Regions from separate parts of the Paraburkholderia flava genome, predicted to be linked through region 1. Evidence: predicted binding sites of a transcription regulator. Region 1 holds the regulator's gene; each other region holds the start of a gene.
The links. Region 1 encodes LexA, which represses DNA repair genes until DNA is damaged. Its sites were predicted from a motif close to ACTGTATNNNNATACAGT; they were not measured.

Region 2: imuA (translesion DNA synthesis-associated protein ImuA) is a predicted target of LexA. The motif match lies at 1,478-1,495, and genes of this name have one in related genera.
Region 3: recA (recombinase RecA) is a predicted target of LexA. The motif match lies at 2,192-2,209, and genes of this name have one in related genera.
Region 4: E1748_RS03420 (VRR-NUC domain-containing protein) is a predicted target of LexA. The motif match lies at 1,498-1,515, and genes of this name have one in related genera.

The regions. Positions count from the first base shown of each region.
Region 1 covers NZ_SMRO01000002.1:2,031,356-2,034,939, reverse strand. The annotation lists gene E1748_RS20550 (DUF2939 domain-containing protein) at 1-398, opposite strand, end outside; gene E1748_RS20545 (hypothetical protein) at 564-902, opposite strand; gene lexA (transcriptional repressor LexA) at 923-1,573, opposite strand; gene E1748_RS20535 (sulfate ABC transporter substrate-binding protein) at 1,888-2,952, shown strand; gene cysT (sulfate ABC transporter permease subunit CysT) at 3,152-3,584, shown strand, end outside.
Region 2 covers NZ_SMRO01000002.1:728,820-732,403, forward strand. The annotation lists gene E1748_RS14650 (Y-family DNA polymerase) at 1-826, opposite strand, end outside; gene imuA (translesion DNA synthesis-associated protein ImuA) at 756-1,463, opposite strand; gene E1748_RS14660 (hypothetical protein) at 1,610-1,819, shown strand; gene E1748_RS31765 (hypothetical protein) at 1,893-2,111, shown strand; gene E1748_RS14670 (hypothetical protein) at 2,208-3,218, shown strand; gene E1748_RS14675 (hypothetical protein) at 3,581-3,584, opposite strand, start outside.
Region 3 covers NZ_SMRO01000002.1:230,405-233,988, reverse strand. The annotation lists gene E1748_RS12385 (DUF2889 domain-containing protein) at 1-42, opposite strand, end outside; gene recX (recombination regulator RecX) at 267-1,031, opposite strand; gene recA (recombinase RecA) at 1,039-2,112, opposite strand; gene E1748_RS12370 (response regulator transcription factor) at 2,321-3,058, shown strand; gene E1748_RS12365 (sensor histidine kinase) at 3,073-3,584, shown strand, end outside.
Region 4 covers NZ_SMRO01000001.1:782,633-786,216, reverse strand. The annotation lists gene E1748_RS03430 (isocitrate lyase/PEP mutase family protein) at 66-890, shown strand; gene E1748_RS03425 (GNAT family N-acetyltransferase) at 917-1,402, shown strand; gene E1748_RS03420 (VRR-NUC domain-containing protein) at 1,529-3,250, shown strand; gene E1748_RS03415 (ATP-dependent DNA helicase) at 3,247-3,584, shown strand, end outside.

The sequences.
Region 1 (3,584 bases):
GGAGGCGGGGGAGGACGCTCGCCCGGTTCGCCACGCGGCGGAATACCGTTCAACAATGCGGCGACACCGTCCGGGGTCGCATATGAATCGACGAGCGGACTAATCAACGCGACACCGATCATCGCACCGAGCGCCGCTAGCGGATTGCCACTGTTTTTGACATCGAGACGCCGCGCGAGCAGCGCGGTGACCTGCTGCTTGAGACTCTCACGCAATGCAGGGAAATCGACGTATTGATTGACCGTTGCCGCATCGCGCGCATCGGCCGCACGCTTCAGACGATCGAGAGCGACATAAGGCGATGCGTAGCCGTATCCGATCAGCGCGATCACCACAATCACGACGAGCGCAATGATCGACGACTTGCGGAATCCTCCGCGCTCGGCGCGACGGGTCATGCGGACGGAACCAGCCATTGCGCAATGCTCTCCAGTGAAACGACGGGGCAGCCTGTGACGACAGGCTCAACATGATGTGGACCGTGCGGGCAACAAAAAATATCCCGAAGCCGGCACTCGATCCACGTTCATTGTGATGACTGTCCCGTTGGACCACGCACAACGTTACTCAAACAACGCGCCTTGCATGCCCGCGTTTTCTTCTGCGATTGCACGATCGATCATCCGGCATACCGCGTCGACCGTGCCCACCATGATGAGTCGCTTCGGTCCGTGATAGACGCGAACCGGTGCACGTCGAGCCGGCTCGGTGTTCAGCGATGCATTCAGCGACACGCGAGCAAAGGCCGGCAGCGAAGAAGGCAACGCGGACTGGCCTGACGGCTCGCTGTCGAACAGCGACGACGTGTCGGCTGCTTCGAGCGGTGCGCACGGGACGACGCCGCGCAAATGACGCAGACGTCCGAACTGGCGAAAAGGCAGCAGGCGGGCAAGGCGTTCCATGAATCTCTCCAGGCGACAGTTCAGAATTCGGTGGGCCGGATCAGCCCAACCGCGATGCCTTCGAGCGCGAAGTCGCCACTCCCGGCTTCAACAAAGATGTTTTCGTAATCGGGGTTCTCGGCGATCAGCTCGATGCCGTTCGGCCGGCGCTTCAGGCGCTTCACCGTGACGTCGTCGCCAAGCCGCGCGATGATGATCTGGCCGTCTTTCGCCTCGCTCTTTCTCTGCACGGCGAGCAGGTCACCGTCGAAGATGCCCGCGTCGCGCATCGACAGCCCGCGCACTTTCAGCAGGTAGTCGGGCTTGCTCGAGAAGAGCGCCGGGTCGCACGCGTAGTGCTGCGAGATATGTTCCTGCGCGAGGATCGGGCTACCGGCTGCCACACGGCCGATCAGCGGCAGCGACAGTTGCATCAGGCTGTTATGCGGCAGCGTGAACTGGTGCGGCAGATCGCCCGGTCCGGGCACGAGGCGGATGCCGCGCGACGCGCCCGCCGCCAGCTCGATGACGCCCTTGCGCGCGAGCGCCCGCAGATGCTCTTCCGCGGAGTTGGCCGAACTGAAGCCGAGCTCCGCAGCGATTTCCGCCCGCGTGGGCGGGAAGCCGGTGCGCTCGATGGCGCGGCGGATGAGTTCGAAAACTTCTTGCTGTCGTGCGGTGAGTTTGGTCATGGCGCCACTGTATGGATAGACAGGTGACTGTATTTTTATACAGTATCGGGCGCATATCAAGCGTTACTTTAAGTTCGTCGCCGCAGCCCGCTGTTCGAGCGTCGGAATCGGCTGTCAGAACACCCGTTTTCGTGCCGCAACGCCACGCCCAGCCGTCATTACCACTTTTACGTATTAAAAAATGAACAAACATTATTTTTAATGATGAAAGCCCTTCGATAGACTGGTTTCGACCTGCTGGACGGGCGCACTGGACGGCATAGACCGCGCTCAGAACAACGGCACCGGCACACACCACACCACGGAGAAAGCGGATGGCTTATCGGATTACGGGGCTCGGGCAGAGGGCAACACAGCGGGCAACAAACAAGGCAAGGCATTTCATCGCGACGCTGGCGCTCGGCGCCGCGGCGGCAATCGGCTTCGTGCCGCACGCTCATGCCGCCGACACGACATTGCTGAACGTGTCGTACGACCCGACGCGCGAGCTTTATCAGGACATCAATCAGGCATTCGGCAAGGAGTGGAAGGCGAAGACCGGCGAGACCATCACGTTCAAGCAGTCGCACGGCGGCTCGGGTGCGCAGGCGCGCTCGGTGCTCGACGGCCTGCAGGCCGACGTCGTCACGCTCGCGCTCGCCTACGACATCGATGCGCTCGCGAACAAGGGGCTCATCGATAAAAACTGGCAGAAGCGTTTGCCGGACAACGCATCGCCGTACACGTCGACGATCGTGTTTCTCGTGCGCAAGGGCAACCCGAAGCACATCAAGGATTGGGACGATCTGACGAAGCCGGGCGTGTCGATCGTCACGCCGAACCCGAAGACGTCGGGCGGCGCGCGCTGGAACTACCTGGCCGCGTGGGCGTATGCGCTGCATCAACCGGGCGGCAACGAGCAGAAGGCGAAGGAGTTCGTGTCGAAGCTGTACAAGAACGCCGGCGTGCTCGACTCGGGCGCGCGCGGTGCGACGACGAGTTTCGTTCAGCGCGGGATCGGCGACGTGTTGATTGCGTGGGAAAACGAAGCGTTCCTGTCGCTGAAGGAGTTCGGTCCGGACAAGTTCGAGATTGTCGTGCCGTCGGTGAGCATTCTTGCCGAGCCGCCGGTCGCGGTCGTCGACAAGGTGGTCGACAAACACGGCACACGCAAGCTCGCCGAGGCGTATCTGAACTTCCTGTATAGCGACGAAGGGCAGGAGATTGCCGCGAAGAACTTCTACCGGCCGCGTTCGAACAAGGTTCCTGCGTCGCTGACCGACAAGTTTCCGAAGCTGAAGCTGTACACGGTCGACGACACGTTTGGTGGCTGGACGAATGCGCAGAAGACGCACTTTGCGGACGGCGGCGTATTCGATTCGATCTACCAGTCGCAGTAACGCAATACGGCAGGCGCAACACCGCAGTACATAAAGAAGCGGAACGCGGAGAGCCGGACGACATACACGGCGACCCACGCGACGACATCAGGCAAGCGCGCCCCCGGGCGCGCTTTTCGGCCAGATGGGTCGCGCGATTCGACCTGTATAACACCGGCCCCGACGGGTCCGCGGCACCCAACCCTGACAGAGTATCGGCATGACGACGTTTACTTTCCGCAAACCGAGCGCATTGCCCGGTTTTGGCGTGACGCTCGGCATCACGGTGGCGTATCTGAGCCTCGTGGTGCTGATTCCGCTTGCGGCGACTTTCCTGAAGACGGCGACGCTCGACTGGGCGCAGTTCGTGCGCGCAGTCAGTTCGCCGCGCGTGCTCGCGTCGTACCGGCTGACGTTCACGTCGGCACTCGGCGGCGCGTTGATCAACGCGGTGTTCGGTTTTCTGGTCGCGTGGGTGCTGGTGCGCTACTCGTTTCCGGGCAAGCGGATCGTCGATGCAGTGGTGGATCTGCCGTTCGCACTGCCGACGTCCGTCGCGGGCATCTCGCTCGCGGCCGTGTATGCGGGCAACGGCTGGATCGGCCAGTTTCTTGCGCCGCTCGGCATCAAGATCGCGTTCACGCCGCTCGGTG
Region 2 (3,584 bases), 1.3 Mb from region 1:
TTATAGCCGTGACCGCCAGTTGCTTGGCGCAAAGCCAGCCACACAGTTGCACGATGAGTCGATGGGCGCCGAAGACTGCGCCGTCGGCATCTTCAAGCCGGTCCGGCATTTCAATACGTGCGGAGAAAGTCGGCGGCAGTTCTAGCCAATCAAAGAGTTCGGGCGCGGTGCCGAACGCCCGGTCGAGCGAGTCGAGCAGATGTTCACCACAGCGCCGCTGCAGGCCGGCGCGTGGCAAACGCCTGATGTCAGCAATGGTCTCGCAGCCAAGTCCGGAGAACCAGTCTCCGAACGGACGAACTTCCGGAACGGCCAGCATCGGTAATGCGGCCAGTCGTTGCTCAAGCGATGCGAGCTTGAGCACGCGGCGGTTTCCGAACTTCGCAAGTAGCCATCCACCCTGACCGGTGGGCGCGGCGCTGATGCGCGCCGTGAGCCCAAGCGTTCCGAGAACAGACTTCGCTTCCCGGCACAATGCGAGCAACCCGCCGAAAAGACGCAGACTCGCACCCACCTCCACCACGACGGTCGCTTCGTCAAGCAAGGCGACTTCAGGCGAGAAGCGCATCAGGGCAACACCCACCTCGCGCTGCGCCGCCGCTTCCTTGCCGGCGTCGCGTTCATGCATTTCCGTTTCCGGCGACAGTGTCAGCACTCCGCCGCGCTTCATCCCAAGGCGCACGCCAGCTGCACGAGCTGTGCTGTCTGTAATGACCACTTTGTCTTTCTCCAGTACAGCACTTCCGTGCGCCGCCTCAGATGACCACTTCGGTCGGAACACCTCGAGCGGCAACTTCGGCAAGTGGACGGCGAGAAAGACGCGCATGTCGGGAAAGCAATACAGGAGTGGGTTGAAGGGGAATCGACAGAGGCTCTGCGCGCGCTGGCCCTCGTCGTTTCACAATGTCGAGGGTCAAACCGTCGGCTGATGGTCTTAAAGCAAGCCGCAACAGGGCGGGCGATGAATCCTGTGCCGCTGCCAGAGGCCTGACCATCACGAAGAGTGTTTCGGATGATTGCGCAGCCAGATGCAGGCGCCGCAGCGATGCGGCCTGCGCGTATTGCGCCCAGAAGATGAGCGCACCGCAACTGCCTGCCCGCAGAATTTGCTCAGCCGACCAAAGAGCATCTGCGGTCTTTTGCGCTCTCACCCGCAACACCTGGTCAATGGGAAGTCCGATGTAGCTGAGTCCGAGCCCATCCGGGGTATGCGGCGGCTGCAGGAACGCAACCGGCCGACTGCCCGAACCACTGAGCGCCGGGCGCAAGAGTCGCAGTTCACCGACTCCGGCTTGCTGGACCATCAGGTCGACAAGGGCTCCGACCGGCCAGCCACCGCCGGGAAGCTCGGCCGACAACGCGGGATACCCAGTCTCAACCACCCGGCCACGGCCACGCGCGAGCTGGGACGCACGCCACAAGGACGGATGTATCTCTTCGGCCGTAACGGTAGCGCTGGACATGTGGAATCGAAAAACCTGTATATTTATACAGTATCCTACACGCAAATCCGTAGATGTGAACTGTCACTTTTTTCAAAGGAACGGGGTCGTGCGACGTGTATCGCTCGGCCTCATGTCCTGCTTTCGTTGCTCAAAGGAGGTCCAACATGAGAGCAGATGAATGGGTTCGGGAGGCCGAACGCGAATCGAAACTTGTCGACGCCCTGTACAAGGCGCGTCATCTTATTTCGATGCACGATGGCATGACCGTGCGGTGCGACGGCGAGGAATGGGCGCTCGATTTTGGCCAGGAGTTGAAAATGATTGACGCTACATTGAAGATGGCCGGAATCGACACCCAGCGCCTTAAGCAGTAGATACTTGTCGAGCCGCTCAAGTCGAGGCAATTACGGATGTGAAGCGGTGTGGAGGACCTTCAGAGGTCAGCAGATGCAAACTGAGAAATATCGTGGATATACGCTGTGGGGTCATTCCATCCTGGAGCAGGAAGACATCCTGCAACCGGCACGGTTCGCAGGAAGCGGCACAGTCATGCGAGACAACAAGGTGGTAGACGCGTCTGGCGTTCTTGGCAGTTTCGATACTGATGAAGAAGCAGAATCGACAGGCCTCTCGTGGTGTCGGGCGTGGGTCGACAGCCACGGCTAGGGCGGAGGCGACTGTCATGCAAAACACGTTGCACCAGATTGCGATGGTGTAGACAGCCACCCGTGCGCCTGCGCCCCGGTCATCACCCGAACCACGATGGATTTGCCGGAACCAGGCGTTCCGTTTTCACGTTGTACCCATATTGCTGGTGAAATCCCAAGGCAACCGCGCACGAGCACCAGTGCCCGGTTGGCGACGAGCAAGAATCGAGGCAACTTCTTCGGGAAAACTTCAATGGCGGCCCTGCGCGTAGTCTTCGACTCTAACGCATTCCAGCCCGGAACCTTCGAACTGCTGGAGCGCAGCTCCATGCTTAGGCACTGCCACAGCGGCCGCGTCACTCCCATATACAGTCACGTATTCATTGAGGAAACACTGCGCGCGTACGGCTCCTTGAGAAGGCGCGACGACCTAGTACAACGCTGGTTGCCGTTCATAGTGAAAAGCGCTGATAGGTTATGCAACGACTTCTTGACTATTTGGCATGAGGAACTCGTTCAAGCAAGGGGCGTACACGCCCGCATATTTATGCCGGAGCGCGACCGCGCGTTACTGGTCAGTCGCCTGCCCAATATTCCTCTCGACGGCTCGTGGCGTGCGTGGCATTCGGCACAGGTTGAGATTGCTCGCGAAAATGCGAAACGCGACGCGCAACGAAAAATCTCGGCGCAAATGCGTGAGCAGGTCGCTGACTGGCGTAAGGCGACGCGCTACCAACCAAAGCGACACGGTACGCTGCCGGTTCAGGACCTGTTTGGGACAGAAGTAGAGATAACTGGGCGAGAGTTCGCGATGGCCTTGATTAAGGCCCACAATCCTCGAGAGGTGGCATCACGATGGGCACGAGCGAAGCACATGTACCCATTTTTTACGATGTTCGTCATCAACATGGTCTACATGGCACGCTACTCGATGCTCCAGGCGAATCAGCCGCTTGACCTCAATGCACAGGCGGACCTTGACTTGATGACGCATCTCCTTCACGCGGACATTCTGGTATCAAACGAGCAAGGTTTTCTCAAGCATGCATTCGATGACCTGTGGAAACCAAAGCATAGGATTCTCATGACGTCGGAGGCGTTTGTTCGCTTTCTCGACAAACTATAGACCGTCTTCATATTGGTGTCCGCGACTCTCGTAATAGCAATTTATGGATGCTAGTAACCCGGTTGACGTCAGTTCGCGGTGCCATACGCTGACTTGAACTTTATCGCCCCAACGCATTTTCAAGAGACATTTTCAGCTCCCGGTTGCCGTTATGGCGAGGTTTCGGTTAGCGGCTCGTGCGTTATGGCTCACGGTCGGACGCAACGTGCACGCTAAGACAATCGGCATCGTCGTATCGCGGTCTTCCATCTATCTATCGTGATTCTGCTATGTGCGGGGACCGCGCCGAGTGCCAGAATGAAAAAGCCTCCCGGGCTGGAAGGCTGTGGAGAAGTCGCGAGACGAGTTGGCCGCTCAGTCGGTCAT
Region 3 (3,584 bases), 1.8 Mb from region 1:
ACGATGGCGCAACTGGCGGGAGACGGGCGTGGAAAGCGGCATGCGAGACGGAAGGCCGGATTGGAAAACCGCCTGATTTTAGCATACCGAGTATTTGAGACAGTCCAGCGACAGTCATGGGCGCCGCGGTGCAACATACGGCTGCACGCATGTCGGGCTGTGGGCTCGCTGTGGGCTTTTTGCTGTGGGGCGGTCGTGGGGCTGCGGATGCGTTGCTACGGCCTGCGTGATTGGTGCTGCGATTCGTGCTGCGGTTAGTCCCCGCCTCACTCGTCTTCGATACCCTTCAGTATCTTGCCGATGACGCCCTGCGAGAACCCACGTGCCGCGAGAAAGCGCGCCTGCCTCGCGCGCTCGGTCAGCGTCTGCGGAAGCTCGCCGTACTTCTTGCTCCAGACCGCCTGGGCTCGAGCCAGCTCGGTTTCGCGTAGTTGCGCGCCGGTCTCTTCGATCAGCGTCTGGCTGACTGCGTGTCGCTTCAACTCACCGACGATCCGGCTCGTGCCGAGACGCGACGCACGTCGATGGATAAGGCTTTCGGCAAACCGCGAGTCGGATAGCCAGCCTTCGCGCTCCAACGTATCGAGCAGCGCTTCGAGCGGGTTCGCTTCGTCGGCGAACGGCATCAGCTTGCGGGACAGTTCGGCGCGGCTGTACTCGCGGCGAGAGAGATAACCGAGTGCGCGTCCCTTCAATGAACGGCCGGGACGTTTGGAGCGGGAGGGGTCTTCGGTTGACGCGCCGGGTTCGTCGCGGGGGCGACGTGAACGGCTATAGACGGCTTCCGTTGCGGCGCCGTCCTGCTTCTTCTCAAACGCGCTCTCGCCGTGTGGTGACGCGATGCCGGCTGCGCGGTCATGCTCGTCGAACGATTCGAATGGATCGAACGAATCTGCGGGATCGGCGGCTGGCTTCGGCGTTCTCGACGAACCCGCGCCAACTGTGCGGCGCGGTTCGCCATCAAACGGGCCGCTGGACGGTCCGCCCGCGTCCCGTCTGACATCGGACACGGGCCGACCCTTGCGTATCACGCGACGATTACTCTTCTTCGCCCGCGACTTCGGCGCCGACCGGCACATCGGTCGGCATCGCGTTCACGCCCAGCGATTCGCGGATGCGGTTTTCGATCTCGCGCGCGATCTCCGGATTCTCACGCAGGAATTCCCGCGCGTTGTCCTTGCCCTGACCGATCCGTTCGCCGTTGTAGCTGTACCAGGCGCCGGCCTTGTCGACGATCTTGGCCTGCACGCCGAGGTCGATAACTTCGCCCTGACGCGAGATACCTTCGCCGTAGAGGATGTCGAAAATCGCTTCGCGGAACGGCGGCGCGACCTTGTTCTTGACCACCTTTACGCGGGTCTCGTTGCCAATCACTTCGTCGTTCTTCTTGATCGAACCGATACGGCGGATGTCCAGACGCACCGATGCGTAGAACTTCAGCGCGTTACCGCCCGTCGTGGTTTCCGGGTTGCCGAACATCACGCCGATCTTCATCCGGATCTGGTTGATGAAGATGACGAGGCAGTTCGTACGCTTGATCGTACCGGTGAGCTTGCGCAGTGCCTGCGACATCAGCCGTGCTTGCAGGCCCGGCAGCGAGTCGCCCATTTCGCCTTCGATTTCGGCCTTCGGCACGAGCGCCGCGACCGAGTCGATCACGATCATGTCGATCGAACCCGAACGCACGAGTGCGTCTGCGATTTCGAGCGCCTGTTCGCCAGTGTCCGGCTGTGAAACGAGCAGGTCCGATACATTCACGCCGAGCTTGCCGGCGTACTGGATATCCAGCGCGTGTTCCGCGTCGATGAACGCCGCCGTACCGCCGAGCTTCTGCATTTCCGCGACGACCTGCAGCGTCAGCGTGGTCTTGCCCGACGATTCCGGACCGTAGATTTCGACCACCCGGCCGCGCGGCAAACCGCCGACGCCCAGCGCGATGTCGAGACCCAGCGAACCCGTGGACACCACCTGGATGTCCTCGACCGCTTCCCCTGCGCCGAGACGCATGACCGCCCCCTTGCCGAACTGCTTTTCGATCTGCGCGAGAGCGGCGGCAAGCGCCTTGCTCTTCTCAGCAGTCAGTCCAGCCGCGCCTTTCTTGCTTTCTTCCATGAATCGTCCTTTGCTATGATGAACGGCGTCTGAGGCGGTAGAGCAGCCGGTTTCATCAAGCTGCACACCAAACGCAGGTACTGTATAAAAAAACAGTAGTTTTGGCAAGCCCGGAATGCGGGTTTCGCCATCTCTACCCACAAATTTTCTGGAGACCGCTGCGCGCCGGGCGACCCCGCGGTGCCGGCAATGTCACGCTGGGCGCCCCATGCGAATTCTGATTGCCGAAGACGACAGCATACTCGCGGACGGTCTCGTCCGATCACTCCGCCAATCGGCCTATGCCGTCGATCACGTCAAGAACGGCGTCGATGCCGACACCGCGCTGTCGATGCAAAGTTTCGACCTGCTGATCCTCGATCTCGGCCTGCCGCGCATGGCCGGACTCGAGGTACTGCGCCGCCTGCGCGCGCGCAATTCGAACCTGCCGGTGCTGATCCTCACCGCCGCCGACAGCATCGAGGAACGCGTAAAAGGCCTCGACCTCGGCGCCGACGACTACATGGCCAAACCGTTCGTGCTCGACGAACTCGAAGCGCGCGTGCGCGCACTCACGCGACGCGGCGCGGGCGGTGGTCCGACCATGGTGCGGCATGGCGCGCTGTCGTTCGATCAGGTCGGTCGCGTCGCGTGCATCAATGAGCAGGTGATCGATCTGTCGGCGCGCGAACTCGGACTACTCGAAGTGCTGCTGCAGCGGATCGGCCGGCTCGTCTCGAAAGAACAGCTCGTCGATCATCTGTGCGAGTGGGGCGAAGAGGTCAGCAACAACGCGATCGAAGTCTACGTGCATCGGCTGCGCAAGAAACTCGAGCCGGGCGGCGTGCGCATCGCGACGGTTCGCGGGCTGGGTTACTGCCTCGAGAAAGCGGCACCTGCCGCCGATGTGACGCGACCACCAGCACCGGCTTCGGGCGGCATGCCCGCGAGCCACCACTACAAATAGACGGCACGTCCGCGATGCGCGCCCGCGCAGAACCGGCCTCCGCGCCGGCCGATTTCGACACGGCGCGCGACGCCAGCTACGAGAATCCGTTCGCACCGCCCGACGAAACCGAAGCCGCCGCCGACGCGCGTCCGCGCTCGCTGTTCGGCGAGATTCTCGACTGGATGCTGGCGCCGCTGCTGCTGCTGTGGCCGATGAGTATCGCGGTTACGTATCTGGTCGCGAAGTCGATTGCCAACGGACCGTTCGATCGCGCGCTCGAAACCGATGCCTATGTGTTGGCCCGACAGATCCATCCGGTGAACGGCGTCGCCGAACTGTCGCTGGCCAGTTCGACGCTCGACTTCCTGCGCGCGGACAACGTCGATACCGTATTCTTCCAGGTACTCGGCACGCGCGGCGAACTCGTCGGCGGCGATCGCGACATGCCGTTGCCGCATGAAGAGGACCGGCCGCAGCCGGGCATCGTCGAGTTTCGCGACGACATGCTGCGCGGCAACGACATCCGCGTCGCGTACACGACCGT
Region 4 (3,584 bases), on a different contig from region 1:
GCTAGTCGCGTCATCGATACAGATCTCCTGACTACACACACTTTTCCCTCTATCCGGAGTTAACCATGTCCCGCACCGTTGCCGAAAAACGCGCCGCCTTCCGTGCCTTGCACGCGTCGGGCTGCTTCGTCTTGCCGAATCCGTGGGACGTGGGCAGCGCACGCTATCTGGCGAGCCAGGGCTTCAAGGCCATCGCGACCACGAGTTCGGGATACGCATGGTCGACCGGGCACGCGGACAACCAGGTCGACCGCGAGACGATCCTCGCGCATCTGCGCACGATGGTCGAAGCGACCGATCTGCCCGTCAACGCGGACTTCGAAAATGGCTTCGCTACCGACCCGGCCGGCGTGGCCGAGAGCGTCAGGCTGGCGGTTGCGACCGGCGTGGCGGGCCTGTCGATCGAAGACGCCACCGGCGACGCCGCGCAACCTCTATTGGCGATCGATGCCGCGGTGGCGCGCATCGAGGCGGCCCGTCGTGTGATCGACGAAACCGGCGGCGATACCTTGCTGATCGGCCGCGCGGAAAATTTCGTCGTCGGTGTGCCGGATCTGAACGACACGCTCGCGCGTCTGCGAGCGTACGCGGCGGCAGGCGCGGACTGCCTCTACGCGCCGGGTATTCGCACGCGCGAAGAAATCGAAGCCGTCGTTGCCGCGGTGGCGCCCAAGCCGGTGAACGTGCTGATCGGCTCGAACTCGGCGTTCACGTTGCAGGATCTGGCTGCGCTCGGCGTGCGACGCGTGAGCGTCGGCGGTGCGCTTGCGCGGGCGGCGTGGGGTGGTTTTATGCGCGCGACGCAGGCGCTTGCGGAGGGGCGCTTCGATGGGTTTGGCGAGGCGGCGGCTGGCGCGCAGCTTAATGCGTTGTTTGTCGGGAAGGAGTGACGCACTTATCGTCCTGAGCTCTCGATATGTCGCCGTCCGTTGACGAACTCCTTGCGCTCGATTTGCTGACGTTACGTGCCCACACGGAACAGGCCGGCGATACATTCGACGTAGACGAGCAGCGGATAAAGCTGCAAAAAGCGGTAGACGTCAGTGAGATATGTTCGGTGCGGCGCGACGGCAACCTCGTCGCGTACGCGATGCTTCGGCCGGATTCCGGGGCGTGCTGGTTCGTCGGCGCATTCGGTACCCATCCCTCGCACCGGACGTCCGCCGTTATGACTGATCTGCTTGCGAAGATCGCGACTCTCGCGAAAGAACGAGGAATCGGCGAGCTTCGAAGCCATGTCTACAAGACCAATCGATTGTCCGTCGCTTTCCACCGCAAGCTTGGATTTCGGGTGACGCGCGAGAACGACAAGGCGTTCGAATTCTTCACTACGGCGGATGAATTAACCATGAAGCCAGCAGTTCGACGCGCGGTTGCCAGAGCGGCATCCCACCCCGAGTAATTGGCGTTGTCGATGATGAGCTTGAGCTAATTTAAAAACCGGGACCCAGCCTCACCAGCCCCGTTTCCCAGCAGCTTCCCACCTTTGCTATCATCACTGTATATCCATACAGTGATCGCCGATCCCATGCCGGCCGAGCCCTCATCCGCTCCGTCCCCAGGCCCAACGCCGTACTACCTCGCGAACTTCGAACGCGCGCTCGCGTGGATCGGCGCGCGTTACGCCGACGTCCTCGACGAAACCGAGCACACGTTCATCACAACGTTCGCCGCATTACCGCTCGCATCGCGCGCGCTGCTCGTGCGGATGCTGATGCGCAAGGGGCCGCTGTTCCGCGCGAGCCGGCTCGTCTATGACGAAATCGGTTGTCCGTTACAGGCGGCCGCACCGCTCGTCGGAGCGGGTTGGGTCGATCCCGATCCGCTGCTCACACTCGACGATCTGTTCGCGCTCGCCACCAAGCCCGACCTGCTGCGTGCGTTTCCCGAAGCCAGCACGATGGCAACGCCGCGCAAGGCCGAACTGCTCGACGCATTACGCGACACACACGACGATTCGCGAACGTTCGCCGACTGGAATCTCTGCACGGAAAAGGAAGATCGCGTGCTGCACGTGACCGTCACGCCGCTGTGCGACCGCTTGCGATTGATGTTCTTCGGCAATCTGCATCAGGACTGGTCGGAGTTCGTACTCGCGGACCTCGGCGTGTATCAGTACGAGCGCGTTGCATTTGCACCGTCGTCGCGTGCGTTTCAGCGGCGCGGCGACGTCGATGCATGGCTCGCGCTGCATGCGTGCCGTGGCGCGCTCGATACGCTGGCCGCATTAGATCCCGAACCCGGTGCCGAAGCCGCGCTAGCGCTAGCTGACGAAGCCGGTTCGATCGACTGCGCGCACGCGTGGCTCGAAATGCGTCGCGCGAAGCTGCTGTTCCTGATCGGCCAGCATTGCGAGCGACGACACGATTGGGACACCGCACTCGACGTGTACACACGCAGCGCGTGGCCCGGCGCGCGACATCGGCGAGCTCGCGTGCTCGAACGCAGCGGACGCGATGCCGATGCGTTCGCACTCGCGTTACAGGCCGTTGCCGCGCCGGAAAGCGACGAAGAGCATCAACGCATCGCACGAATGCTGCCGCGTTTGCAGCGCAAGGCAGCGCCACGCGATGCAACCGCCGCACTCACGTCCCCGCAGCCGCCGATCACACGCGGCATGCTCGTTTTGCCGCGCCCGGATGAGCCGACGACCGTCGAATGCGTCGCGCGCGATCATCTCGCGCGGCCCGATGCGCCGGTTTATTTTGTCGAGAACGCGCTGATCAATTCGCTGTTCGGTCTGCTGTGCTGGGACGCGATTTTCGCGGCAATTCCCGGAGCTTTTTTCCATCCGTTCCAGCGCGAACCCGCCGATCTGCACGCGCCCGATTTCCGCGCGCGTCGTGCCGATGCATTCGCCGCGTGCTTCGCACAACTCGACAGCAGCGAGTATCGCGCGACGATCCGCCGGCACTTCGCAACCAAAGCCGGCCTGCAATCGCCGTTCGTGTCGTGGGGCCTGCTGACCGACACGCTGCTCGACGAGGCGCTTGCGTGTCTGCCGGCCGCGCATCTGAAGCACTGGTTCGAGCGCCTGTCCGCCGATATCCGCAGCAACCGGTCGGGCTTGCCTGATCTCGTGCAATTCTGGCCGGCCGAACAACGCTACGAGCTGATCGAGATCAAGGGGCCGGGCGATCGCCTGCAGGACAACCAGATCCGCTGGCTCGGGTACTGCGCGGAGCACGGGATTCCGGTGCGCGTGCTCGACGTGCGATGGGCTGAGCAAGTGGCCGAGGCGCGCGCATGAGCTACACAGTCGCCGTGCGCGCGATGTGCGAATTCACCGCGCGCTGCGGCGATCTCGATCTGCGCTTCACGCCGGCACCGACTGCACTCGAAGGGATGGCCGGTCACGCGACGGTCGCCGCGCGGCGCGGCGACGCGTACGAGGCGGAGGTCTCGCTGTCCGGCGAATATCGCGGTCTCATGGTGCGCGGTCGTGCGGACGGTTATGACGCGGCGCTCAACCGGCTCGAGGAAATCAAGACCTATCGCGGCGATCTCGCGAGCATGCCCGCCAATCATCGCGCGCTGCATTGGGCGCAGGCGCGTGTGTATGCCCATCTGCTGTGCGTGGCGCG